4 regions of the Arthrobacter sp. MOO21 genome follow, and region 2 is predicted to be linked to each of the others. Evidence: riboswitches for the same ligand, from Rfam matches in the RefSeq annotation. Region 2 holds a riboswitch; each other region holds the start of a gene.
The links. Region 2 has a riboswitch for thiamine pyrophosphate ahead of thiC (phosphomethylpyrimidine synthase ThiC). Riboswitches for the same ligand answer to the same signal wherever they lie in the genome.
Positions count from the first base shown of each region.

Region 1: it holds a riboswitch for thiamine pyrophosphate, as region 2 does, so the genes downstream of both, AC2JAJ_RS09455 (ECF transporter S component) here and thiC (phosphomethylpyrimidine synthase ThiC) in region 2, are expected to answer to the same signal.
Region 3: it holds a riboswitch for thiamine pyrophosphate, as region 2 does, so the genes downstream of both, thiD (bifunctional hydroxymethylpyrimidine kinase/phosphomethylpyrimidine kinase) here and thiC (phosphomethylpyrimidine synthase ThiC) in region 2, are expected to answer to the same signal.
Region 4: it holds a riboswitch for thiamine pyrophosphate, as region 2 does, so the genes downstream of both, thiO (glycine oxidase ThiO) here and thiC (phosphomethylpyrimidine synthase ThiC) in region 2, are expected to answer to the same signal.

Region 1 is NZ_CM170671.2:2,052,574-2,060,388, reverse strand. Features, by position in the region: gene AC2JAJ_RS09485 (O-succinylhomoserine sulfhydrylase) at 1-35, shown strand, start outside; gene AC2JAJ_RS09480 (hypothetical protein) at 89-715, shown strand; gene AC2JAJ_RS09475 (glutamate--cysteine ligase 2) at 712-1,938, opposite strand; gene AC2JAJ_RS09470 (UDP-N-acetylglucosamine 1-carboxyvinyltransferase) at 2,006-3,529, opposite strand; gene AC2JAJ_RS09465 (energy-coupling factor transporter transmembrane component T family protein) at 3,629-4,429, opposite strand; gene AC2JAJ_RS09460 (ABC transporter ATP-binding protein) at 4,426-5,976, opposite strand; gene AC2JAJ_RS09455 (ECF transporter S component) at 5,976-6,599, opposite strand; TPP riboswitch at 6,663-6,802, opposite strand; gene AC2JAJ_RS09450 (heme-degrading domain-containing protein) at 6,890-7,432, shown strand; gene AC2JAJ_RS09445 (iron-containing redox enzyme family protein) at 7,774-7,815, shown strand, end outside.
Region 2 is NZ_CM170671.2:3,483,054-3,490,868, reverse strand. Features, by position in the region: gene AC2JAJ_RS16190 (VOC family protein) at 1-230, opposite strand, end outside; gene AC2JAJ_RS16185 (amidohydrolase family protein) at 330-1,412, opposite strand; TPP riboswitch at 1,505-1,612, shown strand; gene thiC (phosphomethylpyrimidine synthase ThiC) at 1,607-3,436, shown strand; gene AC2JAJ_RS16175 (alpha/beta fold hydrolase) at 3,433-4,167, opposite strand; gene ffh (signal recognition particle protein) at 4,271-5,854, opposite strand; gene AC2JAJ_RS16165 (glucose-6-phosphate dehydrogenase) at 5,939-7,342, shown strand; gene AC2JAJ_RS16160 (P-II family nitrogen regulator) at 7,449-7,787, opposite strand; gene AC2JAJ_RS16155 (ammonium transporter) at 7,784-7,815, opposite strand, start outside.
Region 3 is NZ_CM170671.2:3,584,156-3,591,970, reverse strand. Features, by position in the region: gene rplU (50S ribosomal protein L21) at 30-338, opposite strand; gene thiD (bifunctional hydroxymethylpyrimidine kinase/phosphomethylpyrimidine kinase) at 601-2,130, opposite strand; TPP riboswitch at 2,120-2,217, opposite strand; gene AC2JAJ_RS16690 (Rne/Rng family ribonuclease) at 2,379-5,852, opposite strand; gene AC2JAJ_RS16685 (vitamin K epoxide reductase family protein) at 6,292-6,963, shown strand; gene ndk (nucleoside-diphosphate kinase) at 7,083-7,499, opposite strand; gene AC2JAJ_RS16675 (DUF4233 domain-containing protein) at 7,551-7,815, opposite strand, start outside.
Region 4 is NZ_CM170671.2:3,132,476-3,140,290, forward strand. Features, by position in the region: gene AC2JAJ_RS14605 (MFS transporter) at 1-470, shown strand, start outside; gene AC2JAJ_RS14610 (RNB domain-containing ribonuclease) at 475-1,962, opposite strand; gene thiE (thiamine phosphate synthase) at 2,002-2,685, opposite strand; TPP riboswitch at 2,713-2,831, shown strand; gene thiO (glycine oxidase ThiO) at 2,824-4,098, shown strand; gene thiS (sulfur carrier protein ThiS) at 4,095-4,331, shown strand; gene AC2JAJ_RS14630 (thiazole synthase) at 4,336-5,154, shown strand; gene AC2JAJ_RS14635 (hypothetical protein) at 5,224-5,526, opposite strand; gene AC2JAJ_RS14640 (DUF3107 domain-containing protein) at 5,560-5,784, opposite strand; gene AC2JAJ_RS14645 (TetR/AcrR family transcriptional regulator) at 5,834-6,499, opposite strand; gene moeB (molybdopterin-synthase adenylyltransferase MoeB) at 6,584-7,783, shown strand.

The DNA of each region.
Region 1 (7,815 bases), 1.4 Mb from region 2:
TCCGCGACTTGGAACAGGCGCTGAAGCAGATCTAGATTCCGGCGCTATTCCGCACTTTAATAAGCAGCGGACGCGAAGGAGGCAAGCCGTGGGCCAGACACAGCCGTATGCCAGGGCGGGAGCGGTGAGCACCGCGGCGGGCGTGTGCTGGCTGCTGGGAATCGCGATGGTGGGCAATGTCCACGCCACCAAGAGTGCGGAGCAGCGGCTGGCAATGCTGGAGCGCCACCGCGGCCTCTGGACGCTGGGGCAGTTCCTAGCGGCGGCAGGAACGGCGGCGGCACCCCTGGGATTCGTGCGGCTTGCCCGGCGGCTGCGGCAGGAAGCAGGCAACGCGGGATCAGAAACCGGGCCTGCCCGGGCCGGACAACTGGCGACCGTCGCCGCTGCCGCCCTGCTGGCGGGCAGCCCCCTGTTCGTTTGGGCCCTCGCCGTCCGCGCCGCGGACATCGAGAAATTTGCCTATCGGAGGGGCACTGCCTGGCCCTTCCTGGCGTACGCCAGCCTTCAGACCTGCGGCGTCGGCCTGCTGGGGGCGGCACTGCAGGCCTCCCCGCTCAAAGGCGGGACCGGGCTGAGCGCCGCTGCCAGTGCACCGGTTTTTGCCGGCATCCTCCTGCGCTACAAGGACATTCCGCCGTTCGTGTTCTACCTGATGCAGATCGCGGTCGGCGTGAAGCTCCTTCGCTTCAAGGGAGCCCCCGGGGACGGCTAGGGCTGGCGCACCCGCAGCAGTTCCGGGGCCGCCTCCACCTCCGCGAGATCCAGCGCCCCCCGCATCGTTACGTTGACGGCCTGCCGCACCACGGCACCGAACCCCATGTCCTCCGGCGGCGGCCCCGCCAATGCCTTGTCGCGGGCACGGCGCTGTTCAGCCGCCCCGGTCCCGCGCGCGATGATGTCCTCGATCCCCTGGCGCGCCAAAGCAAGCTCGCCCTGCTCATCCAGCACCGGCGCCAGGTAATCGACCAGAGAGCGGACGACATCCGTGGCAGGCGCGGGGCGGAAGTTCCCGAAGTCCAGAAGCTCGCCGCTGAGTCCGGCGCTGCTGGCCTGCCACGAAGCCATCCGCAGCAGCACGGTGGGAACGGGCGCCGGATCAACCTCCTGGCGCCATTCCCTGCTCGCGGACTCCACCAACGCCCGGACCAGCACGGCGATGAGGCCGGCGTCCTCGGCGCGGAGGCACACATCGGCCACCCGCACTTCCACGGTGGGATGGCTGCGGGACAGACGGGCGTCGAAATACAGCATCCCCTCATCGAGCATGACGCCGGTGTCCAGCAGGCGCGTGACCACCCGTCGGTAGGCGGCGTAGGTTCCGTAAATGCCCGTGGGACCGGCCGTAGGCCAACGGTTCCAGGCCTGCGTGCGGTAGCTTTCGAAACCGGTGGGCACGCCGTTCCAGAACGGAGAGTTGGCGCTCAGGGCTGTCAGTACAGCGAGCTTGTCCCGGATGCGGTCCAGGACGGCCACGCCTTCCTCCGGGGACTCAATGTAGGTGTGGACGTGGAAGCCGCAGGTGAGCTGTTCCTGGGCGGTAAGGCCGAAGCGCTCCAGCATCCTCGCGTAGCGGGCGTCCGGGGTGGTGTGGGTGGTGGACGCGACGGGCGACGTGGCCAGGGCGGCCACCCTCGCGTCATGCTTCCGGGCCGCCTGGTCGGCGAGTGTACGGCCTGCCCGGATCTGTTCGAGCAGTTGCCCATATTCCAAGCAGGGCCGGGTCTGCGTCTCAATCTGCTCCAGCTTGAGCTCGGCACTCAAGCCCATCTCGTCGTCGTAATCCGCCTGCTTCCCGGCATGATGCACCGCCGGCCGCGTGGGGACGTCATCCGCCGCTTCTGAACGCCCCGCAAGGAGTGCGTCAGCCAGGGCAAGCGGTTCTCCGGACTCCGGATCAACGATCAGGAGTTCTTCCTCGACGCCGAATGTACGCATATGTTCATTCTGCTGCAGCGGCGGTGGAAGTGAAGCAGCCCCGCCCTTCATGACGAACCGTTAATGGTCAGTCCTGGAAGTACTCCACCTTGGCTCCGATGGTGTTCAGCCGTTCGGCCAGGTCCTCGTAGCCACGCTCGATCACGTAGATGTTCCGCAGTTCGGACACGCCCCTTGCCGCGAGCATGGCCAGCAGCAGGCAGGCGGCCGGTCGCAGCGCCGGCGGGCAGCCCACCTCTGCCGCACGCCAGCGGGTGGGGCCGTTGACGTAGATGCGGTGCGGATCCAGCAACTGCACCTGCGCGCCCAGCCTGTTCAGCTCTGTCAGGTAGATCGCCCGGTTCTCGTACACCCAGTCGTGGATCATCGTCTGGCCGGTGGCGTTCGCGGCGATCACCGCGAAGAACGGCAGGTTGTCGATGTTCAGCCCGGGGAACGGCATGGGGTGGATCTTGTCCTCGGGCGCCTTCAGCTCAGAGGGCTTGGTGGTCACATCGACCAGCCGGGTGCGGCCGTTGCGCGCCATGTACTCCTCGGAGACCTCCAGCTGCTGGCCCATCTGGCCCAGCGTGGCGAGCTCGATCTCCATGAACTCGATGGGTACGCGGCGGACCGTCACCTCCGAGTTGGTGACGATGCCCGCGGTGATGAGGCTCATGGCCTCGATGGGGTCCTCGGAGGGGAAATACTCGATCTCGGCGTCGATGACCGGGCGCCCCGTGATCTTCAGGGTGGTGGTGCCCACGCCCTCGATGGTGACGCCGAGCATCTGGAGGTAGAAGCACAGGTCCTGCACCATGTAGTTGGGGCTGGCGTTGCGGATCACGGTGGTTCCCGGACGGTGGGCGGCCGCCATGATCGCATTCTCGGTGACCGTGTCGCCGCGTTCGGTAAGGACGAAGGAGCGGTCCCGGGTATCGGCCGGCGGCGCCTGCACAGTGTAGAAACCCGCGCTGGCCTCCACCGAAAGCCCAAACTGGCGCAGCGCCTGCATGTGCGGCTCCACGGTGCGGGTACCCAGGTCGCAGCCACCGGCGTAGGGCAGCCGGTACTCCCTGGACTCGTCCAGCAGCGGCCCCAGCAGCATGATGACGCTGCGGGTGCGGCGTGCCGCGTCAACGTCCATGGCGTCCAGGTCAAGGACTGCCGGGCGGCGCAGGCGGAGGTCGGTATCGTTAAGCCACGTGCATTCGACGCCGATGCTCGTCAGCACCTCGACGATGCGGTTGACCTCCTCGATGCGGGCGAGGCGGCGGAGCACCGTGGTGCCGCGGTTGATCAGGCTGGCGCACAGCAGCGCCACACCTGCGTTCTTGCTGCTGTTCACGTCCACGGCGCCGGACAGGGTGCGTCCACCCTCCACGCGCAGGTGGGTCATCTGCGGCTTGCCCACGTTGACGATGCTCCGCTCGAAGATGTTCTCCAGCCGCTGGATCATCTTCAGGCTCAGGTTCTGCTTGCCCTGCTCCATCCTGGCGACAGCACTTTGGCTGGTGCCGAGTTCGGCGGCGAGCTGGCCCTGGGTCCAGCCCTTCTCGCTCCGGGCGTCCCTGAGCATGGCGGCAACGTGTTCGGCGGTTTCCTGCGTCATGACACAAATATATCATTTATGAGTTATCCCGGCGCCCCGACGCGACCGGAGAGCAACAAGGAGTCAGGTACTACCCGGTAGATGCGATAGGCTGCCGCACTAGCTGCCGAGCCAGACCATGTTCCACGTCCCCGCGGATACAGCGGCCGCCAGGGCAAGCCCGGCCACCAGGACACCGCCGGCGAGCACCCACGCGTCCAGTGCGCTGTAGGTGGATTCTCGGGCCCAGGTCCGCGGCCCGCCCCCGAATCCCCTGGCCTCCATGGTCACCGCCAGCCGGGACGCACGGCGGATCGCCTGCACCAGCAGGCCGAAGCTTTGCCCCAGCGTTGCCTTTACGCGCTGGGCCACGTTGCCGCGGGAGCCAACGCCACGGGCCCGGCGGGCCATGCCGATGGTCTGCCATTCCTCAGCCATCAGGCCCACCAGGCGCATCGCGGCCAGGGTTCCCAGGACGAAGCGGTGCGGCAGCCGCGCCTTTTGCGCCAGCGCGTCGGCGAGGTCCGTGGGATCGGTGCAGCTCATGAGCAGCACCGCGGGAAGCGCGATGGCGAACCCGCGGAGTAAAAACCCGATCCCCAGCTGCAGGGACCCCTCGCTCATGCTCCAGATGCCGACGTCGAGCAGGATCCGCCCGCTGTCCGGAGCCAGGATGGAGGTGCTCCAGCCCCCGACGGCGGCGGCGAGGATGAGCGGCCAGCCGCGCTGCCACAACAGGGACGGCGTCAGGCCGGCAAGCGGGAACAGGAGCACTTCGAACACCAGGGCCACCGAGGCGGAGACCCAGTCGATGGACAGCGCCAGGACCGCCGTAATGAGCACGACGGCGGCGAACTTGCTCAGCGGGTTGGCCCGGGTCAGGAGCGCGTGGTTGCCGCGCAGGGTGAGTTGCTGCCTCATGGCGCCACCGCTTCCGCCGCGGCCATCCGCAGTTCGGCCCCGCCCAGGGCGGCGGTGAACTCGGCATCGTGCGTTACGGAGACCACCGCGGTGCCGGCGTCCAGTAGTTCGGACAGGAACGATGCCAGCTCCGCCCAGGTGTTGGCGTCCTGGCCGAAGGTGGGCTCGTCCAGCACCAGGACCTGCGGGCTGGCGGCCAGGACGGTGGCTACGGACAGCCGCCGCTTCTCGCCGCCGGACAGGGTGTACGGGTTGGCATCCACCAGGGCGGTCAGCCGGAGCCGCTCCAGCAGCTCGTCCACCCGTTCCCCGCCGTGGCCCAGGTGGCGTGGGCCGAAGCGCAGTTCATCGAGCACCTTGCCCGTCACGAACTGGTGCTCCGGCTCCTGGAACACGGTGCCAACCCGCGAAATCAGCTGTTCGGCCTTCCACTTGTACGGATCGATGCCCGCGCCGCGGCTGAGGTCCAGCGTGGCGGACACCGTCCCTGCCACCGGTTCCAGCAGGCCGGCGAGCGTCAGGGCGAAGGTCGATTTTCCGGCACCGTTGGGCCCGGTGATGGCCAGCGCCTGCCCCGCCCGGACCTGGGCCGTGAGGCCTTCCTGGACCGGGACCGGCGGCACCTTCCGGAAGCCGCTGCGGCGCGGACGCTCGCGGGAAACGGCAAGCTGCTCGGCGGCCAGCAGAAGGTTGCCCGCCCCCGCGGCCGGAACTGCCGCACGGCTTCGGGTTGCCGGTACGTAACCGGGCACCCAGACTCCCGCGGCAGCGAGCATGGTCCGGGCCTCTGCAAGGACGCGGTCCGGCGGCCCGTCCAGGAGTACGGCATCCTCAGCGGCGGAGCCGGGCTGCAGGACCACGATCCGGTCCACGACGTCCTTCCACACGGATACCCGGTGTTCCACCACCACCAGCGTGGCCCCGGTCTTGTCGAGGCAGCGAGCGACGGCGTCGCGGACTTCCAGCACTCCGTCCGGGTCCAGGTTGGCGGTGGGTTCGTCCAGCAGGATCAGTCCGGGGCGCATGGCAAGGATGCCGGCCAGCGCGAGGCGCTGCTTCTGCCCGCCGGACAAGGCCGACGTCGGGTGGTCCAGCGGAAGGTGGGCAAGCCCGACGTCGTCCAGCGCCTCGTGTACGCGCGCCCAGATGGCGTCGCGGGGCACCGCGAGGTTCTCGGCGCCGAAGGCGGCGTCGTCACCCAGCCGCGACAGGACCACCTGGGTCTCCGGGTCCTGCTGCATCAGCCCGGCATGGCCGCGCCGGGCGCGCGGGGACTCCCCGTCGACCAGCAGCGAACCCGCCTCGTCGGCATCCCCGGCCTCGCCGTCGTCATTCACATCCCCCAGCACCCCGGCAAGGGCATGCAGGAGCGTGGACTTTCCGGCGCCGGAGGGACCCAGCAGGAGCACGCGCTCCCCCGGGCTGATGTCAAGGTTGAGGGCGTTGACGGCCGGCTTGGACCTGCCGGCATGCCGCCAGCCCCAGCCTCGGGCGGTGATGGCGGCAGGCCTGGCGGGAGCCCCGGCGTCCTGGGAAGCGGCGGGCATCAGGAGAAGACGGGCTCCGTTGCGGCCTTGCGCGAGGCGAAGGAGCTCAGGACCCCGGTGCGGGCCAAGCCGCGGGTCGCGATCCAGGACAGCGCGCCGGCGATGATGGCTCCGGAGACCATGCAGAAGACGATGTAGGCCAGCTTGTCCGCGCCGGAGTAGGCGATGTTCCAGCCCCAGGGCGCGAAGGAGTCGTTCAGGCCGCAGAAGAGGCCGGATGCCGCACCGGCCAGCAGGGACACGGGCAGGTTGAACTTGCGGTAGACGAAGATCGCGAAGACGATCTCCGCGCCCAGGCCCTGGACGAAGCCGGAGAACAGGACGGACGTGCCGTACTGCGAACCCATGAGGAGTTCACCGGTGGCTGCCACGGTTTCGCAGAACAGCGCAGCTCCGGGCTTGCGGATGATCAGCATCCCCAGGACACCCGGGATCATCCAGCCGCCGGCGATGAGGCCGGTCAGGGGCGGGTAGGCCGCGTTCATCGGCACGGATACTGCGGCCGCGCCCTGGGACCAGGCCCAGAAAATGACGCCGCCGGCGATGGCGACGAGGGCCGCCACCACGATGTCCACGACGCGCCAGGACTTGCTGGTGGTCTTCTTGATTGCTGCTGTGCTCATGTGATCCTCCTGGGTAACAGGAGGGGAAAGCGCGGCAATCCGGCGTTGAGTGCCGTTGCCAATCACTTCGAGAACTCGACTCCCTTGCGCCGGTACTAACCGGATCAGGTTCGAGGGTCTGCGGCGGTCCGCACTCTCAGCGCCCACCTGCGGTTCCCCGGCCTGGCCGGGATGCCGACGGCGGCGCTCCCCTGTCGTTGTAAATGGTGGTTTTGGTTCAATTCAGGCGTGTATTTCAGCCCTTGCGGGCGTGGTCAAGTTTACACCTGGCGAGGGGTAGATTGTGGGGCATGAGTGCCAATCCGCCGCATGTGACCGAGTTCGATCCGGATTCCCTCGACACGCAGCCCGAAGGGTCCCTGGAGGCGTTGATCGCCCGCGTCGAAGCGGAGGTCCGGGAGCTGCAGTTCCCCGGGTTTTCCCCGGATGACGCCCTGAACCTTGGCCTCCTCCTCGTGGAACTGGGCAAGGAGCGGGACCATCCCATCGCCATCGACATCACCAAGGGCGATCAAGTCCTCTTCCATGTCGCACTGCCGGGCGCCACGCCTGACAACGGCCACTGGATCCGGGCCAAGCAGCGCACCGCCGCACGGTACGAGGTGCCGTCGCTCCTGGTGGGCCTGCGGGGCCGGCTGGGCGGCGGCCGGATAGAAGACAACGCCTGGTTCGACCAGTCCCGCTACGCCGCGCACGGGGGTGCCTTCCCCATCTTCGTCACGGGAGTGGGAGCGGTGGCAACCGTCGCCGTTTCCGGGCTGCCCCAGGTGCAGGACCACGACCTGGTGGTGGAAGCCCTCCGGGACGTCCTTGGCTCGGCGCTGGAGGTGTAGCTGCCGCTCATTCGTCGAAGTGCGTGGTGATCCCGGCACCCGCGGCCACCGACTCGACGATGGACTGGGCCAGCTCCCGCCGCAGCGGCAACGTAACCGGGCCAGCGGTGTTCCTGCGCGGTGTCCGGCACCAGAACGCTCCGCATCTCCCCCATGACCGTCAGGCACGGTCCCTCCCGGAAAGCGTTCTGCAGTTCATCCCCGGTTCCCGCATGGCTTTAATTACTAAGCCATGCTTACTATATTCCTCCCGGGTTTCGAGGAGGACACGGCCTGGCAGCGCCAGGCACAGGCTCCCCCGCGTTCGTTCCCGGCATCGGCGCGGCAGACCAAGGAGCACCATGAGAATCCCGGAAACCAGAGGACCCGTCAGCAGCGCCCTG
Region 2 (7,815 bases):
CCGGCTTCACCCCTGCCTGGAAGGTTCAGCCCCGGGGCGGGCGCCAGGTGCACCAGCGGCTTCTGCAGGCGGCCGAGGTAGATGCCCCCGTCCTGCTCGGCGACGACGTCGAGGCCGAGGGCCCGCTGGTAGTAGTCGGTCATGACCTTCATGTCGCCCACTTTGAGCATGACGGTGCCCATGGCAAGGTCGGCGGGAAGAAGGTCCTGGGTGGCGGCTTCTGTGGTCATTGAATGCTCCCTGTGATGGAGGCCCTCCGGATGTGACGGCCACTTATTAAAATTACTTGAAGCTTCAATTTATTCCAAGTGCCGGCCGAAGATTTCCGCTCAGCGGATGACGCGCCCGCCCAGCACCACGTGGGCCAGCACCCTGATCGTCTCCGGAACCATCCGCGGGTCTTCCCGGCACACCACGACGTCGGCCCGGGCACCTTCGGCAATGCTGTCGGCTCCCAGCCAGGCGCGGGCCGACCAGCAGGAGGCGTCCAGGGCGGCGGCCATGGGCAGGCCCGCGGCGTGCAGGGCAAGGATCTCATCCGCGATCCGCCCGTGTCCGATCACGCTGCCGGCGTCAGTCCCGGCGAAGATCCGGACGCCCGCTTCGTAGGCCTCCCCCACCCGTTCGGACCGGCGTTCCCACAGCGCCCGCATATGCGCGGCGTAGCGCGGAAACTTCGGCTCAGCCTGTGCGGCAATGTCGGGGAATGTCGCGATGTTGATGAGGGTGGGCACGATCGGTACGCCCTGCTCGGCGAAGCGCGGCAGGTGGCGGGGCAGGAGCCCTGTGGCGTGCTCGATGCAGTCGATTCCGGCGTCCAGCATCTGGTCCAGGGTGTCCTCGGCAAAACAGTGCGCCGTCACCCTCGCGCCTTCGTCATGGGCCGCCTGCACGGCATCGCGGACGACGGCGGCGGGAAAGCACGGGGCCAGGTCACCGATGCCCCGGTCGATCCAGTCCCCCACCAGTTTGACCCAGCCGTCGCCGTCGCGCGCCTGCTTGCGGACAGCCTCAACGAGTCCGCCCGGCTCAACCTCCTCCGCGAAACCGCGCAGGTAGCGGCGCGTCCGCGCGACGTGCCGGCCGGCACGGATAAGGACCGGAAAGTCCCGGCCGCCCTGCATCCAGCGCGTGTCCGCGGGTGAACCCGCATCCCGGACCAGGAGCGTGCCGGCGTTGAGGTCTGCCCGGGCCTGTTCTTCAGCGGTGGCGGAATCGACCGGCCCGCCTGGACCCAGACCGATATGGCAGTGCGCATCCGCGAATCCCGGCAGGACCCACCCGGCGAGGATCCTGCCCGGCGGTGCTGCAGGGCGGCTGAACGTGAGACGCCCGTCCACCGACCAGAGCCCGTGCTCCATGGTCTCCGGCCTGGTCAGGACGGGACCGCTGAACTCGATTACTTCTGGCATCCGGACTTCCTTTCGCTGCCCGCACAGGCTAGCACCGGCGAATGTTACAGGGCTCGCCGCGTTTGTCCCTGCGGGGCGTGTGGTAGCTTCGTTCCTGACCACACGGGTGCCCCTGCAGGGGCTGAGATCGGGCTGATGCAGCCTGCGACCGTTGAACCTGTCCGGGTAATGCCGGCGAAGGAAGTGAGTATTCCTTGAGTACACAAAACACCCAGTTGAACCCTGCCCCGATTCCGTCCGAAGCAGCGCTGGCGGGAGAAGAATCCGGTCCCCAGGTGACCCAGTCCCTGAAGTCGCATTCGCTGGCGTTCATCGAAGACCCGGGGAACGGGATCCGCGTTCCGGTGACGGAAATTGCGCTGGAGGACTCGCCGAACGGCCAGCCGAACGCGCCCTTCCGGACCTACCGGACAGCAGGACCCGGCAGTGATCCGGTACGCGGCCTGCAGCCCTTCCGGGAGCAGTGGATCGCGGAGCGCGGGGACACCGAGGCCTACAGCGGCAGGGAGCGGAACCTGCTCGACGACGGCCGCTCGGCGATGCGCCGCGGCGCCGCCTCTGCGGAGTGGAAGGGCGCGCAGCCGGTGCCCCGCCGCGCCGTCGAAGGCCGCACGGTGACGCAGATGCACTATGCCCGGAAGGGCATCATCACCCCCGAAATGCGGTTCGTCGCGCTGCGCGAAAACTGCGACGTCGAACTGGTCCGCAGCGAGGTGGCGGCCGGCCGCGCCATCATCCCAAGCAACATCAACCACCCGGAATCCGAACCGATGATCATCGGCAAGGCCTTCCTGGTGAAGATCAACGCCAACATCGGCAACTCGGCAGTCACCAGTTCCATCGCCGAAGAGGTGGACAAGCTGCAGTGGGCCACCCAGTGGGGCGCCGACACCGTCATGGACCTCTCCACCGGTGACGACATCCACACCACGAGGGAGTGGATCATCCGCAACTCCCCCGTACCGATCGGCACCGTGCCCATCTACCAGGCCCTGGAAAAGGTCAATGGCGAAGCCAACGCCCTCACCTGGGAGATCTTCCGCGACACCGTCATCGAACAGTGCGAGCAAGGCGTGGACTACATGACCATCCACGCCGGGGTGCTGCTGCGGTACGTGCCGCTGACCGCCAACCGCGTCACCGGGATCGTCTCGCGCGGCGGCTCCATCATGGCCGGCTGGTGCCTGGCACACCACCAGGAGAACTTCCTGTACACGCACTTTGATGAGCTGTGCGAAATCTTCGCCAAGTACGACGTCGCCTTCTCCCTGGGCGACGGCCTGCGCCCCGGCGCCACCGCCGATGCCAACGACGCCGCCCAGTTCGCGGAACTGGACACCCTGGCGGAGCTGACCCAGCGGGCCTGGGAATACGACGTCCAGGTGATGGTGGAAGGCCCTGGCCACGTTCCGTTCCACCTCGTCCGGGAGAACGTGGAGCGCCAGCAGGAACTCTGCAAGGGGGCCCCGTTCTACACGCTGGGGCCGCTGGTGACCGATGTTGCCCCCGGCTACGACCACATCACCTCGGCCATCGGCGCGACGGAGATCGCGCGGTACGGCACGGCGATGCTCTGCTACGTCACCCCGAAGGAACACCTGGGCCTGCCCAACAAGGACGACGTGAAGACGGGCGTCATCACCTACAAGATCGCGGCCCACGCCGCGGACCTGGCCAAGGGGCACCCCGGCGCGCACGAACGCGATGACGCCTTGTCCAAGGCCCGCTTCGAGTTCCGGTGGCGCGACCAGTTCGCGCTGTCCCTGGACCCGGAGACCGCCGAGGCGTTCCACGATGAGACCCTTCCGGCGGAACCCGCCAAAACGGCCCACTTCTGCTCCATGTGCGGGCCGAAGTTCTGCTCGATGCGGATCAGCCAGGACATCCGGGACGAGTACGGTTCAGCCGACTCGCAGGCCGCGCTGGCGGAAATGGCGTCCGGAATGCGCGAAAAGAGCCAGGAATTCCTGGCGTCCGGCGGAAAGGTCTACCTGCCCGAGCTGCAGGTCCCCGCGGGCAGCTAGGACGCCCGGGCAGTCTGGCTTCGACTGACCTGGCTGATGAACTGCCGGATGGCCCGGTCCCCGTCCGGCGAATCATGGGGCCGGTGCCCGCCCGCTGCAACGCGGTGCAGGGCACCGGTCTCCCGCAGGTAGCCGGCAATCTCTTCGTACAGCGGCTCCCAGCCGCCGGTCAGGACCAGGGTGGGAACGCCCGGGACAATGTGCAGCGGCGCCTCCCAGGACGGCGCCTGGAGCCGGAGCCGGCGGGCAGACCGCTTCTCCTCGGCGGTGGCGGGCTGCTGCAGGTCCGTGGCGTAGACCCGGCGCACGAACTCACGCTGGAAGTCCTCGTCACTGAGCTGGTGCCGGACCTCAAAGAGGGGCTGCATCAGGCTGATGTGCGCGCCCGTGGCCGGCAGTTCGGCGGTCAGGGAGAGGCACGCCGGCTCCACCAGGGTTAAGGAATAGACGAGGTCGGGGCGTTCAACGGCGGCCATCATCGCAGCGATGGCTCCCTGGGCGTGTGCCACGACGTGTCCCCCGGCGGCTCCCCGCCCGTCGTCGGCCAGGGACCGCAGCACGATGGCGGTGTCCTCGGCGAAGGAGGAGGCCAGGGGCTCGGTGGCCGCATCGTAGCCGTGCCGGCGCAGGAACAAGGCGTCGTAGGACAGTGCCATGCCGTGCTGGCGCGGCCAGGCAGCGGCACCGAAGCTTCCGGCGCCGTGCACGAACACTACCCTTTGCTTGAACATGTCCCAACCCTATTCCACGGCGCCGTCATCTTAAGTGAGTAGCGCCAGGTGTCGTTTTGAACCGTCAAAACGACACCTGGCGCTACCTAGCTGGGTCTCGGGGCTACTTGCCGAGGAACTTGTCGAACCCCTTGGGCAGGTTCAGCTGCGAAGGGTCGAAGTCGCCGCCCTGCTGGCCGAAGGCTGCCCCGGTGGGCAGTGCCTTGGCAGCGTTGGCACGCCGGGCTTCCGCTTCCTTGCGCTCCTGCGCGGCCTTCGCCGGGTTGCCGGACTTGGCCTTCTTCTTCGGGGCGTTCTTGGCGTTCTTCCGGGCACCGCCGCCGGCGCCGGGCATGCCTGGCATTCCCGGCATTCCCGGCATGCCGCCCTGCGCCATCTTCTTCATCATCTTCTGGGCCTGGGCGAAGCGTTCCAGCAGGCCGTTGACCTCGGAGACGTGGACGCCGGAGCCGCGGGCGATGCGGGCGCGGCGGGAGCCGTTGATGATCTTCGGTGCCAGCCGCTCATGCGGGGTCATGGAGCGGACGATTGCCTCGACGCGGTCGATTTCGCGTTCATCGAACTGCTCCAGCTGCTGGCGGATGTTCTGCGCACCCGGCATCATCATGAGCATCTTCTTCATCGAGCCCATGTTGCGGATCTGCTGCATCTGGGCCAGGAAGTCCTCGAGGGTGAAGTCCTCCTGGTCGGCGAACTTCTTCGCCATCCGGGCAGCTTCATCCTTGTCCCAGGCCTTCTCCGCCTGCTCGATGAGCGTGAGGATGTCGCCCATGTCCAGGATGCGCGAGGCCATCCGGTCCGGGTGGAAGAGTTCGAAATCATCCAGCCCCTCGCCCGTGGAGGCGAACATGACGGGCTTGCCGGTGACCGATGCGACGGACAGCGCGGCACCGCCGCGGGCGTCGCCGTCGAGCTTGGACAGCACGATGCCGGTGAAGTTGACGCCTTCGTCGAAGGCGAGGGCCGTGTTGACGGCGTCCTGGCCGATCATGGAGTCGATGACGAAGAGGACTTCGTTGGGGACGATGGCGCGGCGGATCTGGCGGGCCTGTTCCATCATGTCCGCATCCACGCCCAGGCGTCCGGCGGTGTCAACGATGACGACGTCGTGCAGCTTCTGGCGGGCTTCCTCGACGCCGGCGCGTGCAACGGCGACCGGGTCGCCGGCGGGCTGGTCCAGCTCCTGGGAGGTGGCTCCGGGGTGCGGGGCGAAGACCGGAACGCCGGCGCGCTGGCCCACCACCTGCAGCTGGGTGACGGCGTTGGGGCGCTGGAGGTCGCAGGCCACCAGCATGGGGCTGTGGCCCTGGGCCTTCAGCCACTTCGACAGCTTGCCCGCAAGGGTGGTCTTGCCCGCGCCCTGGAGGCCGGCGAGCATGATGATGGTGGGGCCGCTCTTGGCCAGGCGGATGCGCCGGGTCTCGCCGCCGAGGATCTCCACGAGTTCCTCATTAACGATCTTGACGATCTGCTGGCTGGGGTTCAGCGCTGCCGAGACCTCGGCGCCGAGCGCGCGTTCGCGCACCCGCGCGGTGAATTCGCGGACGACCGGAACTGCGACGTCGGCGTCCAGGAGGGCACGGCGGATCTCCCGGACGGTGGCATCGACATCGGCCTCCGTGAGGCGGCCCTTGCCGCGGAGATTCTTGAAGGTTGCTGTCAACCGGTCAGAGAGTGAATTGAACACGCGCCGTGAACTTCTTTCAGGAGATGATCGGGACTCGACTATCTAGGGTATCAAGTCGGGCACGGTAGGTGGCATGCTGGCCCAATGACGAGCCAAACAACTGTGAAGACCCTGCTCATCCTGGGCGCCTCAGGCGACCTCACCGGACGGTTGCTGCTGCCCGGCCTGGCACGCCTGGTCGCGGCGGGCCGTGCGGAGGGCCTCAGCCTGGTGGGGGCCGGCTCGGACCCGTGGACGCCGGAACAATGGCGGGAGCGGGTCCAGTCGTCGTCGGCAGCGGCGGCCGGTGGCGCGGACAAGTCCGGTAAAGAAGCCTTGGAAAGGCTGCAGAAGGACACCGTCTACCACCAGGTGGACGTTACGGCCCAGGGGGCGCTGGCGCGGCTGCTCGCGGACCTGCCGGGGCCGGTAGCGGTCTACTTTGCCCTTCCGCCGCGAATTAGCCAGCAGGCCTGCGAGGTGCTCCGGCCGGAGGACGTGCCGGAAGGCACCCGCCTGGTGATGGAGAAGCCGTTCGGCTCGAGCGAGGAATCAGCCCGTTCCCTGAACCAGACCCTGGCGCGACTGGTCCCGGAGGAGCACATCCACCGCGTGGACCATTTCCTGGGCAAGGCCACCGTCCTGAACATCCTGGGGCTGCGGTTCGCAAACAACTTCCTGGAACCGGTGTGGAACCGGCAGCACGTGCAAAAGGTGGAGATCTTCTTCGATGAGGACCTGGCCCTGGAAGGCAGGGCCCGGTACTACGACGACGCCGGTGCCCTCCGCGACATGATCCAAAGCCACCTCCTGCAGGTCATGGCGCTGATGGCCATCGAGCCGCCGGCCACCATCGGCGAGCGCGACCTGCGGGATGCGGTCTCGGCTGTCCTGCGGGCCAGCAGCGTGGGCGCCCCCTTCACGAAGACGACGCGGCGGGCGCGGTACACGGCCGGGACCGTGGGAGGCAAGGACGTGCCCGACTATGCGAAAGAGGAGGGCGTGGATGCCGGCCGGGAGACCGAGACCCTGGCAGAGATCCAGGTGGGCATCGACAACTGGCGGTGGAAGGGCGTGCCGTTCATCCTGCGGTCCGGCAAGGCCCTCGGTGACAAACGCAAGGAAGCGGTGGTCACCTTCCTTCCGGTGCCCCACCTTCCACAAGGCTTCACGGGCGTGGACTCCCCCAACCAGCTGCGGATCGGTTTCGGCCCGGACACCCTGGCGTTCGACGTCGACGTCAACGGCCCGGGGAACATCTTCAGCCTGGGCCGGGTCACCCTGGAAGCGGAATTGAGCGCCTCCGACCTGCTCCCCTACGGCGAGGTTCTGGAAGGTGTGCTGGCCGGCGACCCGCTGCTGTCCGTGCGCGGCGACACCGCCGAGGACTGCTGGCGCATCGTGGAACCGGTGCTAAAGGCGTGGGACCAGGGCGAGGTGCCGTTGGAAGAGTACGACGCCGGCTCTGCCGGGCCCGCATCGTGGCCCACCAACCGGGGCAAGGGCTGAGCCTTCCGGCCAGGGCGGCAAAGGCACCATTTAACGGCAGACAGGACGGGCGGGAACCTTTCGGTTCCCGCCCGTCCTGTCTGTGCCTCGCGGCGCAGGGGCCTGCCTAGATCGCAGCCACTCCGCGTTCGCCGGTGCGGACCCGCACTGCCTCGTGGACATCGATGGTCCAGACCTTGCCGTCGCCCGCCCGGCCGGTGTTGGAACTGGCGATGATGACGTCCAGGATGTCATCCGCCTGTTCGTCGGTGGCCAGGACTTCCACCCGGATCTTGGGCAGCAGGTCCACGTTGTATTCCGCTCCCCGGTAAACCTCGGTGTAGCCTCGCTGCCGTCCGTAGCCGCTGGCTGCGCTGACCGTCAGGCCCTGTACGCCGTAGGCTTCCAGTCCTTCCCGGATGGCTTCGAGCTTTTCCGGCCTGACGATTGCGGTGATCAGTTTCATGCCCCCACGCTTTCCTTACCTGTTGCTG
Region 3 (7,815 bases), 100 kb from region 2:
TGTTGAAATACCTGAACAGTAACCGGAGGTTACTTGATGCCAGTGATCTTGACCTTGGTCAGTTCCTGGCGGTGACCCTGGCGCTTCTTGTAGCCGGTCTTGTTCTTGAACTTCTGGATGACAATCTTCGGACCGCGGAGGTCCTGGAGGATTTCAGCCGTAACAGTAACCTTGGCCAGGTCGGCGGCGGCGGAGGTGACCTTGTCACCGTCAACCAGGAGCAGGGCGGGCAGCTCAATGGTGCTGCCGGCTCCACCGGCGACGCGGTTCAGGGTAACGAAGTCTCCAACGGAAACCTTCTCTTGGCGGCCGCCTGCGCGGACAATCGCGTACACCACTTGGGAACTCACTTCTCTCGACGTTTATAACAAAATTGCGTGCGGTACCGGCCACATAAGCCTGGCTTCTCGCTGTGCCTCAACGCCGTGGGGTCAGAAACCCAAGTGTTGGCGTAAGCACCGAAGATCAAGAATACGCTAGGTTCGTCTCCGGCCGCAAATGAGGCTGGTTCCGGCGGGTGGGTTGTGATAGCAACCACAAGCCCACGGCTGCGCCGTTACCGTGCCGTTCCATACTACCGGCGCCGCAGCCGGCGGAGTGTCAGGAATAGAGTCGCGGCGCGTCGAAGAAGTCGACTTCGAGCCGGCAGGACTGCCTGAAGGCCGTTACCATCGCGTCCCTCTCGTGCTCCGGGGCCGCCCGGCCGGCACCATCAACGATCGAAATGGCGTGGCGCGTGGCTTCGGCGAAGCCCTCGTCGGCGTAAGTGCGCAGCCAGTCCGCATAGGGGTGCCCGGCAGGCTCCCCTGCTGCAAGGAACTGCGCGTGCAGCTTTTCGCCCACCTCGGCGTAGAGCCAGAAGCAGGGCAGGACGGCCGCGGCCAGCACCGCGTAGCTGCCCGACGCCGAGGCAGCGGTGAGGTGGTCAACGTAGGACTTGGTCACGGGGCCGAGTCCGTCCTGCGCCGGTCGGGTGCTGAGCCACGACCGGTGCAGTTCCGACTCCACTTCGAGGCACTGCCGGGCCGATCCCGCCCAGAACAATTGCTCCGCCTCGGATGGGGCCAGTGCACTGGCCCGCGCAAGGACCCGCGAGTAGCCGTTCAGGTAGATCGCATCCTGGGCGAGGTAGTAGGCGAACTCCTTTTCGGGAAGGTGGCCGCCGGCAAGGCCGCGGATGAATTCGAGCCCGTAGATCTCCGCCAGGTACTGTTCGGATTCCGCCCACAGCCGGGCAGCGAAGCCACCCTCCGGCAGTGCAGGCCGGATGTGGTGGAAGTGGTGGACCGGACCGTTTCCCTGGCCCACATCCAACTGTCCTGAGTTTTCGAGCGCGCCGGCCAGCCAGGGCTTGACCGTGCGCAGGGATGCTTCCCAGTCGCCCAGGCGCGCCTGTACCGTGGCCATCGCGGATGACAGCGAGCAGCCGGTCCCGTGGCTGTTGCGGGTGGGCACCCGGTGTCCGGGCACCTCCACCACCTCGCTGGAGAGCTGGCCGGAGGTGTTGACCAGCGCGTCAGGGCACGCCGTTCCCCTCAGGTGCCCGCCCTTCACCAGGACGGTTGCGCCGGTTGCATCCGCCAGGTGCCGCCCCTGGTCCAGTGCCGCCTCCCACGTTTGCGCCTGCTCGCCGCCCACCAGCATTGCGAGTTCGGGAAGGTTCGGTGTGATGAGGTGCGCCAGGGGTAGCAGTTCCCGGAGCGCAGCTTCTGCGGACTCCTTCAGCAGGCGGTCACCGCTGGTGGCCACCATCACCGGGTCAAGGACCACGACGGCGGGACGCACCGTGGCGAGCCATTCGCGGACAGTACGGATGACGGCGTCGTCACCGAGCATGCCAATCTTCACTGCGTCGATGCAGATGTCATCACTGACCGCATCAAGCTGCTGCGCCACGAAGGCGGCAGGCGGAACGTGCACAGCCTGGACGCCGCGGGTGTTCTGCGCGGTGAGAGCGGTGATGGCCGCCATGCCATACCCGCCGTGCGCGGCGATGCTCTTGAGGTCGGCCTGGATGCCAGCGCCGCCGGAGGGATCAGACCCCGCGATGGAGAGGACCCGGGGAACAGCACGGCCCACGGTGGAAGCAACGGGCGCAGCAGGCAGGGGCAAGGAAAGGGTGGAAGACAACAGACATCCCTTCGCCGGTACTAGCCGGACAGGTTCAACGGGTGTGGATCTCAGCCGGCCCTGTGCGCGGCACCCCGTGTCGGTTCCCCAGCCTAGCTGCCCGGGTGCACCCGGGGGAAAGGTGACAGGGCCGGGCACGCAGAAAGTCCCCGCCATGTGGACAGTTCCCCCGCACTTCGCGGGGGAAACGTCCACGCAACGGGGACTTCCAGTGGCCGTGTTGGCCATGCCTTACGGGAGCTCCGGGGTTAGAGCTCCGAGGCCGGGACTCCGACGCCGAGGATGATGGGCTCCCCGGCAACCTTGCCCGGCTCCGCTGTGGCCGCCTGTGCCTTCACCGTATCCGGGGCCTTGGCCTCGTGCGAGTGGCCCCCGGCGGACGCCGGCGCGTTCTCGTGGTGCTGGACGGTGGTCTCGTTGGCAGCACCCTGGGCACGGCTGGCACCGCGGTGGCGCCGCGGCCGCCGCTGGCGGGACTGGTCCGGCGCCGCCTGTTCCGTTTCCGGTACGGCGGCGACAGGCTCCGGCTCCCGCAGCACGTCCGCAGGCTTGGCTTCCTGCGCTGCTTCCACCGGCTGGGCCGCTGCGGCTTCCGCCGCAGGAGCTGGCTGCCCGAGGTGCGCGAACGCTTCCGCGAGCCGGTCCAGCGTGAAGGCGGGCTGTGCCTGCTGCTCCCCCGCGTGCTCCACGAACGGCAGTGGCACCGTCTCGCCGCCGAAGGTGAGGACGGCAGCGGGCCGGGTGCCGGCGTCGTGCTTGTCGGCTTCAGCCGGGGCAGGCTGCTCCACCGCCGGCGGCGCGGGCGGCGCCTGGCGGGCGGCAGCGACCTCGTCGTCGTGCAGGTGCGCCGCATGGGCCGCTGCGGCGATGTTCGCCAGGGCCAGCCTTGTGGCTTCCGCCTTGGCGTGCCGCTCAGCGTCGGCGGGGTCCGGATGGACAGTGTGCACATGGACGGCCGGTGCCGGGGCGGGCTCCGGCTGCTGGCCGCCGCGTCCGCGCCGCCGCTTGCGCTCGGAACGTCCGGCGGGCTGGCTGTTGTCGGTCCGCTGGCCTTCGCTCCGGGAGGCTTCCCCCCGGCCCTCGGGCCGGCTCTCTGACCGCTGCACGTGGTGCTCAGCCGCCACGATGTTGGCACGGCGGTGCTCCACAGGATCGTCGTAGGTGACCACGCCGCGGCCGGCACACGCTTCACACTGTTCGCCGAAGACCTCGAGCAGCCCGGTACCCATGCGCTTGCGGGTCATCTGGACCAGGCCCAATGACGTGACCTCGGCAACCTGGTGCTTGGTGCGGTCCCGGCCAAGGCATTCCACCAGGCGGCGCAGGACCAGGTCGCGGTTGGATTCCAGGACCATGTCGATGAAGTCGATGACGATGATGCCGCCGATGTCGCGCAGGCGGAGCTGGCGCACCACTTCCTCGGCAGCTTCGAGGTTGTTCTTGGTCACCGTTTCTTCGAGGTTGCCGCCGCTGCCGGTGAACTTGCCGGTGTTGACGTCCACCACGGTCATGGCTTCGGTCCGGTCGATCACCAGCGAGCCGCCGGAGGGCAGGAAGACCTTGCGCTCCAGGGCTTTGTGGATCTGCTCATCGATCCGCCAGGCTGAGAAGATGTCCTGGTCCTTGGTCCACTTCTCCAGGCGCCCCACAAGGTCCGGAGCAACATAGGTGACGTAGGCCTCGATGGTGTCCCAGGCCTCTTCCCCGGACACGATCAGCTTGGAGAAGTCCTCGTTGAAGACGTCGCGGACCACCTTGATGGTCAGGTCCGGTTCGCCGTACAGCAGTTCGGGAGCGAGGATCTTGGTGGACTTCGACTGGCTTTCGATGCCCTCCCACTGGGCCCGCAGCCGGTTGATGTCGTGCGTCAGCTCTTCCTCGGATGCCCCTTCGGCGGCGGTCCGGACGATGACGCCGGCCTGCTCGGGGAGCCGGTCCTTGAGGATGCGCTTGAGCCGGTTGCGTTCGACGTCGGGCAGCTTGCGCGAAATGCCGGTCATGGAACCGCCGGGGACGTAGACCAGGTACCGGCCCGGCAGCGAGATCTGGCTGGTCAGGCGGGCACCCTTGTGGCCCACGGGGTCCTTGGTCACCTGGACCAGGACCGTGTCGCCGGACTTCAGGGCGTTTTCGATGCGCCGCTGCTTGCCCTCGAGGTTGACGGCCTCCCAGTTCACTTCACCGGCGTACAGCACGGCGTTGCGGCCGCGGCCGATGTCCACGAACGCAGCTTCCATGGACGGCAGCACATTCTGCACCTTGCCCAGGTACACGTTGCCGATGAGGGAGTCCTGCTGGGTCTTCGAGACAAAGTGCTCGGCCAGCACGCCGTCTTCGAGGACGGCGATCTGGATCCTGTCGTCGCGCTGGCGGACGATCATCTGCCGGTCAACGGACTCCCGGCGCGCCAGGAACTCCGCCTCCGTGATGACGGTGCGGCGGCGTCCGGTGTCTCGTGACTCACGGCGGCGCTGCTTCTTGGCTTCCAGGCGCGTGGAACCCTTCACGCTGGCTACCCGGTTGCTGGCCGGCGCCTCGCTCACGGGACGCGGGGCGCGCACCCTCGTCACGGTGTTGGGCGGGTCATCATCCCCGCCGCCGGTCAGTTCAAGGTCCTGGTCGCCACGGCGGCGGCGACGACGGCGACGGGACGTTACGCCGTCCTCCAGCTGTCCCCCGGCGTCCTCGTCGGTATCTTCAGCGCCTTCGGCGTCCGTGCCGGCGCCGCCCTCGGTGTCATCTTCGGTTCCGCCCAGGCGGCTGCGCCCGCGGCGGCCACGGCTGCGCCGCCGGCGGCGGCCTGAGGCGTCGTCCGTTTCGGCCTCTTCCTCGTCCTCTTCCGGCTCGGCCGCGGCGGCCGCGGGGCGCTGCACAGCACTGAGGTCCGGGGCCTGGAAGAGTACCGACGTCGGCGAGCCAGGCTCCATGAAAAGGGAAGCAAAGGGGCTGGCAGCCTCGGCGGCGGGCTTTCCTTCCTCCGCGGCTTCTGCTTCGTCCGCTGCCTGCGGAGCGTCGGCTTCGGCGGCCTGGGCATCGGAGGCCTGGGCATCGGCGGCATGGGCTTCCGTGCCCTGGACACCAGGGCTTTGGGCCCCGGCCGCCTGGTTGCCGGCGGCCCGGTCTTCGACCGTTTGGGCGTCGTTCCCCTGCTCCTGTGCAGGCTGCGTTTGGGCTGCGTCCTGAACGGCCGCCTCCTGGGCCGGGGCCGGAGCCGCTGCCTTGCGGGTGGCTACCCGGCGGCGGCGGACGGGCTTCGCCTCGCCTTCTGCCTCAGGGGCCGGTGCGGCGACGGGACCGGCACCAGTTGGGGCCTCCGGCGTTGCTGCATCCTGCATGGCGACGCCCTGCGTGGCGCCGTCGAGTGCGGCGACAGGGGAAGCCGCCGTGTCCGGCGCGGCTGCAGCGGAGTCAGCGTCGCCGGCAGCGAAGGCCGGCAAGGGTTCGGTGGCGTCCGCCTTCTTCCGTGCCCGGGTCCGGCGCGCCGGGGCCTTGGGCTCGGCTGCCTGGGGCTCGGCTCCTTCAACACCGTCCACAGCGGCAGTTCCTTCCGGCGCAGCAACAGTGCCTTCCGGCGTGGCAACAGTGTCTTCCGGTGCAGCGGCAGCGGCCGCCGCACCCTTGGGCGCCGCCTTGCGGCGGGTGCGCGTGGCCCTCTTCGGCGCCGCTGCGGCTTCTGTAGCCGCCGCATCTTCGTTAACGGCCAGTTCCAGCTCATTGTCCATATGTGGCAACACTCCTGCCCCTGACGTACCGCCACATCCGGCACCCATTGGGGCACATATTGTCAAAACCCGCAGGCGTTGACAGAAGTCAAGTGGATACTCCCAGGTTCGCACCGGCATGGAGGGTGCGGCAGCCCGTAGGAGCCGGTGATTGTTTCGAAAACCCGTTGTTCTACGTGCCACAACCAGGTGCCGCGCAATGGAGTCGCGGGAGTTGTCGGAAGCTTCCGAAGCCTGCCCTGCTCATCATTGGCGGTCTTGGGAACAAACCACCGGACCGGAGTCCGAATGTGGATCGGCTTCCAGCCACGTTCATTCTCTCATACCCGGGCTAAATCACGGCGGAAGCTGTGAGCCTGCTCCGCCGGCTGGGAAAGGCCTCCAGCCGCCGGCGTTACAATCAGGCACAGGAGCACCGGACGAAAAGGACGCCACACCCATGCCCAGCATCTCCCCCGTCAGCGGCAGCCAGGCGCAGGAACGCGCCGCCGATTCCGTGAGCAGTGCTGCACGGACCGCCCCGGCCATGACCCGGAACCGCCCGTTCGGCTGGCTGTTGGTCGTTACCGGCGTGGTGGGCTGGCTTGCCTCCGGAACCCTGGTCCTGGAAAAGCTCGAAGTGCTCAAGGACCCCAACCACACCACCATGTGCGATGTGAACCCGTGGATTTCCTGCGGGCAGGTGATGCAGACCTGGCAGAGCTCGTTGTTCGGCTTCCCCAACATGTTTATCGGCATCGTGGCCTTCGCCATCACCATCACCGTGGGCATGGCGCTGTTGTCCGGCGCCACCTTCGCCCGCTGGTACTGGCTGGGACTGCAGGCAGGCGTCACGCTTGGCTTCGCCTTCGTGGTGTGGCTGTGGTCCCAGGCCCTCTACGCCATCCACATCCTGTGCCCGTTCTGCATGATCGTGTGGGCGGCCATGATCCCGCTTTTCGTCTGGACCACCATCAGGAACATTTCCGCAGGCGTCATCCCCATGCCGACGGGCGCGGCCCGCGTCCTGTCCGATTCCGGCTGGATCATTACGGCGCTGCTCTACGTGGCCGTCATCGCCACCATCTTCTTTGCCTTCATTCAGGTCTTCGTGGGGACCTCCGGCTTCTAGCGTTTCCGCGCCGGGCCAAATAGTTTCCGCGCCTGCCAAATAATGGATAAGGCCAATGTTCACGACGAACATTGGCCTTATCCATCACCCCGCACCCAAAGACGCGGGGCGGAGACGGGTTACTTGAACCAGATCTTGATCTCGCGCTCGGCGGAATCGGTGGAGTCGGACCCGTGCACCAGGTTCTGCTGCACCTTCAGGCCCCAGTCGCGGCCGAAGTCACCGCGGATGGTTCCGGGAGCCGCCGTCGTGGGATCGGTGGTGCCGGCCAGGGACCGGAAGCCCTCAATGACGCGGTGGCCTTCAAAGATGGCCGCAACCACCGGTCCGCTGAGCATGAACTCCACCAGCGGCTCGTAGAACGGCTTGCCTACGTGCTCTTCGTAGTGCTGCTCCAACAGCTCGCGGGTGGCATCAACCTTTTTCAGTTCGGCAAGGCTGTAGCCCTTGGCTTCGATCCGGGCCAGGATGGCGCCGGTGAGGTTGCGGGCGACGCCGTCGGGCTTGATCAGGACGAGGGTGCGCTCAGTAGTCACAACTGCTCCAATGCGTTGGTGGGGGTTTGGGATAAGTCTACGGGGGCTGGCCTAGGGAGACTGCGGCTGGGGCCCGGCCGCCTGGTCCGGGTGGGCTGCTTCCCATGCGGCCTGTTCGCGTTCGCGCTGGGCTGCTTCGCGGTCCAGCCGGATGCCGGTGCGGATTCCGTACCACCAGGCCAGCGCGAACAACGCGCCCACCAGGAACATGGCCGGCTCGAAGATGCCCGTGAGGACCAGGACAACCTGCAGGATCCAGCCCAACGCCAGGCCCCAGGGTTTGTTCAGGACCGCGCAGGCCAGGACCATCACCACG
Region 4 (7,815 bases), 350 kb from region 2:
CAGCCGGGCTGGGCCTGGGCGAGATCGGTATCCTCGCCGCCGTCTATCCGGCGGTATGGGGCGCCGGCCAGCTCGCCACCGGCGCACTGTCAGACAGGTACGGGCGGAAATCCCTGATCACCGCCGGCATGCTGGTCCAGGCCGCGGCACTGGGGCTGGTGGCAATCGGCACGGACTTTGCCACCTGGCTGGGCGCCGTCATCCTCCTCGGTGCAGGTACGGCCATGGTGTACCCCACCCTGCTCGCCGCCATCGGGGACGTGGCACACCCCGCGTGGCGGGCACGCTCGGTGGGCATCTACAGGTTATGGCGCGACGGCGGATTCGCCGTGGGTGCCTTGCTGTCGGGAGTGCTCGCGGACGCCTTCGGGATACCCGCCGCCACTGCCGCCGTCGCCCTCCTGACCGCAACCTCCGGCGTCGTGGTCGCGGTGCGCATGCGCAGTACCGACCACCAGGGAGGCAGTTGACCTGCTAGGGAACGAGTTCGAAGTGGACCTGGCGGGCCGTGATGTCCGACGCCAGCAGCCGGACCCGGACCTTGGTCCCTGACTCCAGTTCGCCGGCACAGCGGGCGGTTACTGCCGGCTCGGCAACCTGGATGATCCCCGAACTGCCGTTGCCGTTCCCGTTCTTGCCGTTCCCGCTCTTCCCGTTGCCGTTCCCGTTTTGCGGCTTTGAGCCGGAGATCACGATGGCATCGAACTCCTGCCCGATATGGTTCACCAGGAGCGCAGCCTCCACTGTGTCCAGTGCCAGCCGCTCCATCCGTGACGCCAGCTGGTCTGAACCTGCCATGATGCCGGGCAACAATGGAAGGGCCTCACGGGCCCAGGCCGGCACATCCCCGCCGTTGCTCAACGCCTCACAGATCACCAGCACAAACCGGTCCACCAGGCGGCGCAACGGGGCGGTGGTGTGGGCATAGGCGGCGCCAATCGCGGACTGCACGGCGTCTTCCGGGACCGTCCCGTCAAAGGCGGTGTAGGAGGCGCCCCGGAACAGCATGCCGGCCGAATGCATGATGGCCAGTTGGCGCGGGTCCCTGGGGTCCAGGGACCGCAGGTACTCGCCGTAGCTCACTTCCCCGTCCCACGGCCTGCCCAGCACCTCGGTCTGCAGCCGGAAGTGCCGCAGGGACCGCTCGTCCGGCGCGGGCATGGTGCGCAGGATGCCCACCTTGCCGGCCAGCATCATTTGCGCGGCCGCCATGCCGGTCATCAGCGAAATCTGCGCATTCCAGTCCTCGACGGGAAGCTGGGGGACAGCGTCGATCCGGAAACCGCCGTCGGGCAACTGGACGATCTCCTGCTCCGGCATGTTCAGGCTGGCGCCGTTGCGTGCCCGCTCGAGTTGCACCCGCTTGAGGCCCACCTCGCGCAGCAGATGCAGCACGGGGTGGGCGCTGCCGTCGTCGAGGGCCGCCTGCGCACCTTTGTAACTGAGCTTGTCGCGGCTGCGGACCCTCGCACGCCTGACGCCCACCGAGGAAACCTCCGCGTCGCCGTCGAGCACGAAATGCCAGACGAAAGCGGAACATTCCTGCCCGGGCAGCAGGCTGCCGGCCCCCTCGCTGATGACCTCCGGATGCAGCGGGATGCGCCCGTCCGGCGCGTAGAAGGTCTGGCCCCGGCGGCGCGTCTCGGCGTCGAGCGGACCTCCGGGGGCAACGAACGCCGGCACGTCCGCGATCGCGTACAGCACCCGGTAGCCGGTGCCCTCCTGTTCGATGAACACCGCCTGGTCCAGGTCCGTGGACGAGGCCGGGTCGATGGTCACGAATTCGACGCCGGTCAAGTCGTAGGAGGGCAGCTGCAGCGACGCCACTGCTGCTTCGGCGTCTTCCACGGCTTCTGCCGGGTACGGGCCGGGCAGCTCCAGTTCCGTCCGGAGCGCACCCAGCGCTTCCTCAAGGGCATTCTTGTGGTCGTGGACGTTGGGGGCGAGCCGATGGTGTGACACAAAACTCAGCGTATCTCCAAGTACGCCGATAGCGCAGGCTCAGGACTTGGCGCTGTCCAGCGCGTCGAGCAGGGAGGCCGCCGCGGCGGCAGGATCGGCAGCTTCCGTGATCGCGCGGACCACGACGATCCTGCGCGCGCCGGCTTCCACCACCTGGTGCACGTTGCCATGATCGATGCCGCCAATGGCGAACCAGGGCACCGGGTCCCCGGCCTGGGCGGAGGCTTCGGCAGCGTACTTCACCAGGTCGGGGCCGACGGCGGTCCGGCCGGGTTTGGTGGGTGTGGCCCAGACGGGGCCAACGCAGAAGTAGTCCAGGCCGGAAGGGCCGGCAGTGGCTGCGAGGGCGGCGTCCACCTGGCCGGGGGTGTGGCTGGAGAGCCCGATGGCGGCATTGCCGTTGACCAGGGTGCGGGCGGCAGCCAGCGGAAGATCCTTTTGGCCGATGTGGAACACCGGCGCCCCGGACAGCACCGCGATGTCCGCCCGGTCGTTCACTGCCCACAGCCGGCCGTGCCGCAGTGCGGCCTCCTTCAGGACCGCCAGGAGGTCCAGTTCCTCCGCCGCCTCGATGCCCTTGTCGCGCAGCTGGATGATGTCGACACCGCCGGCGAAGGCGGCATCCACGAACTCCGCGAAGTCACCGCGGTCCCGGCGCGCATCCGTGCAGAGGTACAGGCGTGCGGTATCGAGGGCAGGAATTAATGAGGGGGACTGATTCATGCGTGCAAGCCTAGTTCCTCTAAACTGGGCAGGTACTGCGGGAGCCTGCGGCAGCTGTCATAAAGCGCCGGGCTGAGAGGGCGTCAGAGCCGACCGCTTGACCTGATCCGGTTAATACCGGCGTAGGGAAGGAAACAGATGGGCATTCCCCTCGACATTTCATCCGGGCCCGAAGATCCCCGGATCCATGCCGGCGTTGCCGTCATCGGCGGGGGAGTGGTGGGGCACGGCATCGCCTGGGAGGCGCAGCGCTCCGGGCGGTCGGTGGTACTGGTGGATGACGCACCGGGAAGCGGCGCCAGCTGGGCCGCCGCGGGCATGCTGGCGCCGGTGAGCGAACTGCACTACCAGGAGGAGGACCTCCTGGAACTCATGCTCGAGTCATCCTCGCTCTGGCCCGGCTTCGCCGCCGGAGTCGCCGCCGCAACGGGTTCGGATTCCGGATACCTGACGACGCCGACCCTCGCCGTGGGTGCCGACGCCGCCGACCGCGCGGCGCTGATGGACCTGCGCCGGGTGCAGCAGGCCAACGGCCTGGAAGTGGAACCCCTCACCGTGCGGGAGGCCCGCCGGCGCGAGCCCCTGCTCAGCCCCGGCATTGCCTGCGCCCTGGACACGCCGGCCGACCACCAAGTGGATCCGCGCCGGCTGGTGGGCGCAATCCGGCTGGCCCTCGCCGGTGCCGCCGCGCGGACCCCCGAACTTGCGGTCGAAGGTGCCGCTGACGGCTTTGCGGTGCAGGACCGGGCCGCCGGGCTGCTGTGGGACGGCGGAAAGGTTGCCGGTGTGCGCCTCGCCGGCGGCGGCACCATCCACGCCACGGAAACGGTGGTGGCCAACGGGCTGCAGGCTCCTGGACTCGGGGGACTGCCCGACGGACTGCGCCTGCCCCTGCGCCCCGTGCACGGGGACATCCTCCGCCTCGCCGTCCCCCAGCACCTCCGTCCGCTGGTGACCTCAACGGTGCGGGGCCTGGTCCACGGGCTTCCCGTGTACATCGTTCCCCGCCAGGACGGAACCGTGGTGATCGGAGCCACCCAGCGTGAGGATGCGCTCCCGGATGCGGTGAGCGCCGGCGGCGTCTACCAACTGCTCCGGGACGCCCAGGCGCTGGTGCCGGCCGTCGCCGAACTGGAACTGCTCGAATGCACCGCCCGCGCCCGTCCCGCAACGCCGGACAACGCCCCGCTGCTGGGCCGGGTGCCCTTGCCGGCCGGGTCGGGCGCGCACATTCCCGGCCTCATCATCGCCACCGGATTCTTCCGCCACGGCGTCCTGCTCACCCCCGCGGCGGCGGCCATCTGCCGGGACCTTCTGGACGGCACCGCCGACCCCCGCTGGTCCCCGTTCAGTCCGGACAGGTTCTCGCGGCCACTGGCGGCCACCGGCACCCACATCAAGGAGACAGCATGAACATCACCCTCAACGGAAACCCGCACACTGTGGTGGACGGCGCGTCCATCACCATGCTCGTCAGCCAAGTCACCGGCCGTCCGCTCGCGGCCGACGGCCAGGCGACTGATGGCAGGAAGCTGGGTGTCGCCGTCGCGCACAATGCCCAGGTGGTGCCCCGCAGCCAATGGTTCGCCACGGCGCTCGCCGACGGCGACGACATCGAACTCGTCACTGCAGTACAGGGAGGCTGACACCATGACCGAAACCAGCACCATCAACCCCGCAGGCCAGGCTGCCGCGCCGGGCGACGCCCTGGTGATCGACGGCGTCGAACTGGCATCGCGGCTGATCATGGGCACCGGCGGGGCGCCGAGCCTGGACGGCCTCGGGGCCGCTCTCCTTGCCTCCGGGACGGCGCTGACAACAGTGGCAATGCGCCGTTATTCCACGGCCGAGACCGGCTCGCTGTTCCAGCTGCTGGTGGACCACAACATCCGGGTGCTGCCCAACACCGCCGGCTGCTTCACGGCCCGGGACGCGGTCCTCACCGCGGAGCTGGCGCGGGAGGCGCTGGAGACCGACTGGGTGAAGCTGGAGGTCATCGCCGACGAACAGACCCTCCTGCCCGACGCCGTCGAACTCGTGGACGCCACGGAGCAGCTGGTCAACCGCGGCTTCAAGGTCTTTGCCTACACCAACGATGATCCGGTGCTGGCACTGCGGCTGGAAAACCTTGGCGCCACCGCGGTGATGCCGCTGGGCGCACCGATCGGTACCGGGCTGGGGATCCTGAACCCGCACAACATCGAGCTCATCGTTTCCCGCGCTTCGGTGCCCGTGGTCCTGGACGCCGGCATCGGCACGGCCTCCGATGCCGCCCTTGCCATGGAGCTGGGCTGCGACGCCGTGCTGCTGGCCACTGCCGTGACGCGGGCCCAGAACCCCGCACTGATGGGCGAGGCATTCAAGCATGCGGTGATTGCCGGGCGTATGGCGAAGGCAGCCGGGCGCATCCCGCGCCGCGAACACGCCCTGGCGTCGTCGGCCATGGAGGGCCGCGCCGAGTTCCTCTGAACCGCGCCTTAACGCGACTGTGGCCACCACCCCGGGAAGGGTGGTGGCCACAGTCGCGTTAAAGCCCGTTCACCGGCGGAGGATGGCAGTAAGCCGCTCCATGTCGTGGCGCGCACGGGTGCGGCCAAGGTAGGCGACGGCGCCGATGGAAGCCGCGGTGCCGAGCACCACGGGCAGGACCCACGGCAGCCAGGTCAGTCCGGGCAGGTAGCCAAACCCGGCCGCCACCAGGATGATCCACGTCAACGCAGCGACACCCGCGGCGACACCGGCGGCAACACCCGCGCCGTACTTGGCATGCCGCCTGTCATTGGCCCAGACAATGAAACCCGCGGCAACGGTGGCCAGCACCACTATGGTCAGCGAAAGCATGGATCTCCTTGCAGGAACGTGCCGGCGGCCGGACTAGAATTGGCCGAAGCCTACGCGCCGGACCTCTTCGGCGCCGATCTCCACGTATGCCAAGGCATTTCCCGGAACAATGATCAGGCGTCCCTTGTCATCCTTCAGCCGCAGTTCGTTTCCTTCGCTGATTGCGTGGCCGACAACCTTGGCCACGGTCTCCGCGTCCTGCGTTGATTCCAGCACGATTTCCCGGCCCACATTCTGAACGCCGATCTTAATTTCCAAAGGGGGCCTCCCAGCCAGTCAATGCGGTTGATGATGTCTTATTTGTAGTCTAGGACTCTTTGGGGAAGCGAGAGATTCCGCGCCAAGCTAAACGGTAGATGAGGTCGCTGGCCACATCGAGGTCGAGGTTCCCGTCCGTTTCGAGCCAGTACCGTGCACTGACCTGCGCCATGCCGGCCAAACCCCGGCCCAGGAGTGCCGCTTCAATGTGGGGGAGTTTGGTGTCTTCTGCGATCACGCGTGCAATGGCATCGGCAAATGTCCGGTTGAAGGTTTCCAGCCGCGAGCTGACATCGGGGTCGTTGATCAGGTCCGATTCGAACACCAGACGGTGCGCCTGGTCGTCACTGGCGATGAAACGGAAGTAGGCACGCATCACGGCCTGCACGCGCTCGTCGTTGTCGGTGGTGGAGTTCAGGGCGCCAAGCATCAGCTCGGTCAGCGAGGCGAGGTGGCTTTCCAGCAGGGCAAGGTACAGCTCGCGTTTGGACGGGAAGTGCTGGTAAAGCACCGGTTTGCTGACATGGGCCGTCTCGGCAATCTCGTCCATGGCCGCGCCGTGGTAACCGTTGGCCACGAAGACCTCCTGCGCTGCGGAGAGAAGCTGCGCGCGCCGTTCGTCCCGGGGTAGCCGGGCGGACCGTTGGCCTGCGGGGCGGGAGGGAGTTTGCGGTTCGGCTGCGGGCGGGCGGTCAGCCCGTGCTTCAGGGACCACAGTTATCCTTCTTTCCATTGCAGTTACCTTCACTTTACTGCGGGGTAATATGACCCGGCAGTATCCTGGGGCATACATTGAAGTATGGCTTCGTCTTTCACCGCAAATGTTTCAACCCTGTCCCTGGATCCGCTGGTGGAACCTGCCGGGGAACTCAGCCCCGAAGAGGTCGAACGGTATTCGCGCCACTTGATCATTCCTGAAATCGGCGCGCTCGGCCAACGGCGGCTCAAGAACGCCAAAGTGCTCGTCATCGGTGCCGGTGGCCTGGGTTCGCCCGCCCTCCTGTACCTGGCTGCAGCCGGCGTGGGGACACTGGGCATCGTCGATGATGACACCGTTGACCTCAGCAACCTGCAGCGCCAGGTGATCCACGGCGTCAGCGACGTTGGCCGGCCCAAGATCGAATCCGCCCGCGACGCGATCGCCGCGCTGAACCCGCTGGTGGACGTCCGGCTGCACAACGTCCGGCTGGACGCATCCAACGCCCTGGACCTGTTCGCCGGCTACGACCTGATCCTCGACGGGGCCGACAACTTTGCCACGAGGTATCTGGTGAATGACGCCGCTGCCATCCTGGGCAAGCCCTACGTGTGGGGTTCCATCTTCCGTTTCGACGGCCAGGTCAGCGTCTTCTGGGAGAAGCACGGCCCCACGTACCGGGACCTGTACCCGGAGGCCCCGCCTGCCGGTTCCGTGCCCTCCTGCGGCGAGGGCGGCGTGTTCGGCATGCTGTGCGCCGCCGTGGGATCGCTCATGGTGACCGAGGCAGTGAAGCTGATCACCGGCGTCGGGCGTTCCCTGTTGGGCCGGGTGGCACTTTTTGACGCCCTGGGTGGCAGCTGGCGCGAGATCCGCGTGTCCAAGGACCCCGCCGCGGAACCCATCACCGAGCTGACCGATTACGAAGCGTTCTGCGGGATCGCACCGGAAGCCGCCACAGACAAGGAACACACCGTGACGGCCACGCAGCTGGCCACCATGCTGGCGTCCCGGAAGGCCGGGCTGAAGGACTTCGAGCTGGTGGATGTTCGGGAAGCCGGCGAATACGACATCGTCCGGATCGATGGCGCGAAGCTCATCCCGCAGGGACGGATCCTGGCGGGGGAGGCGTGGAACGAACTCCCGCAGGACCGGGACATCGTCTTCCACTGCAAGGCGGGGACGCGTTCAGCGAACGTGCTGGCAGCCGCGCGTCAGGCCGGCTACGAAAGGGTCAGCCATCTCGACGGCGGCATCCTGGCCTGGGTGCGCGACGTAGAACCGCAAAAGCCCGTCTACTGACCTGCTTGCTCTATCAGATATGGCTCCCAAAC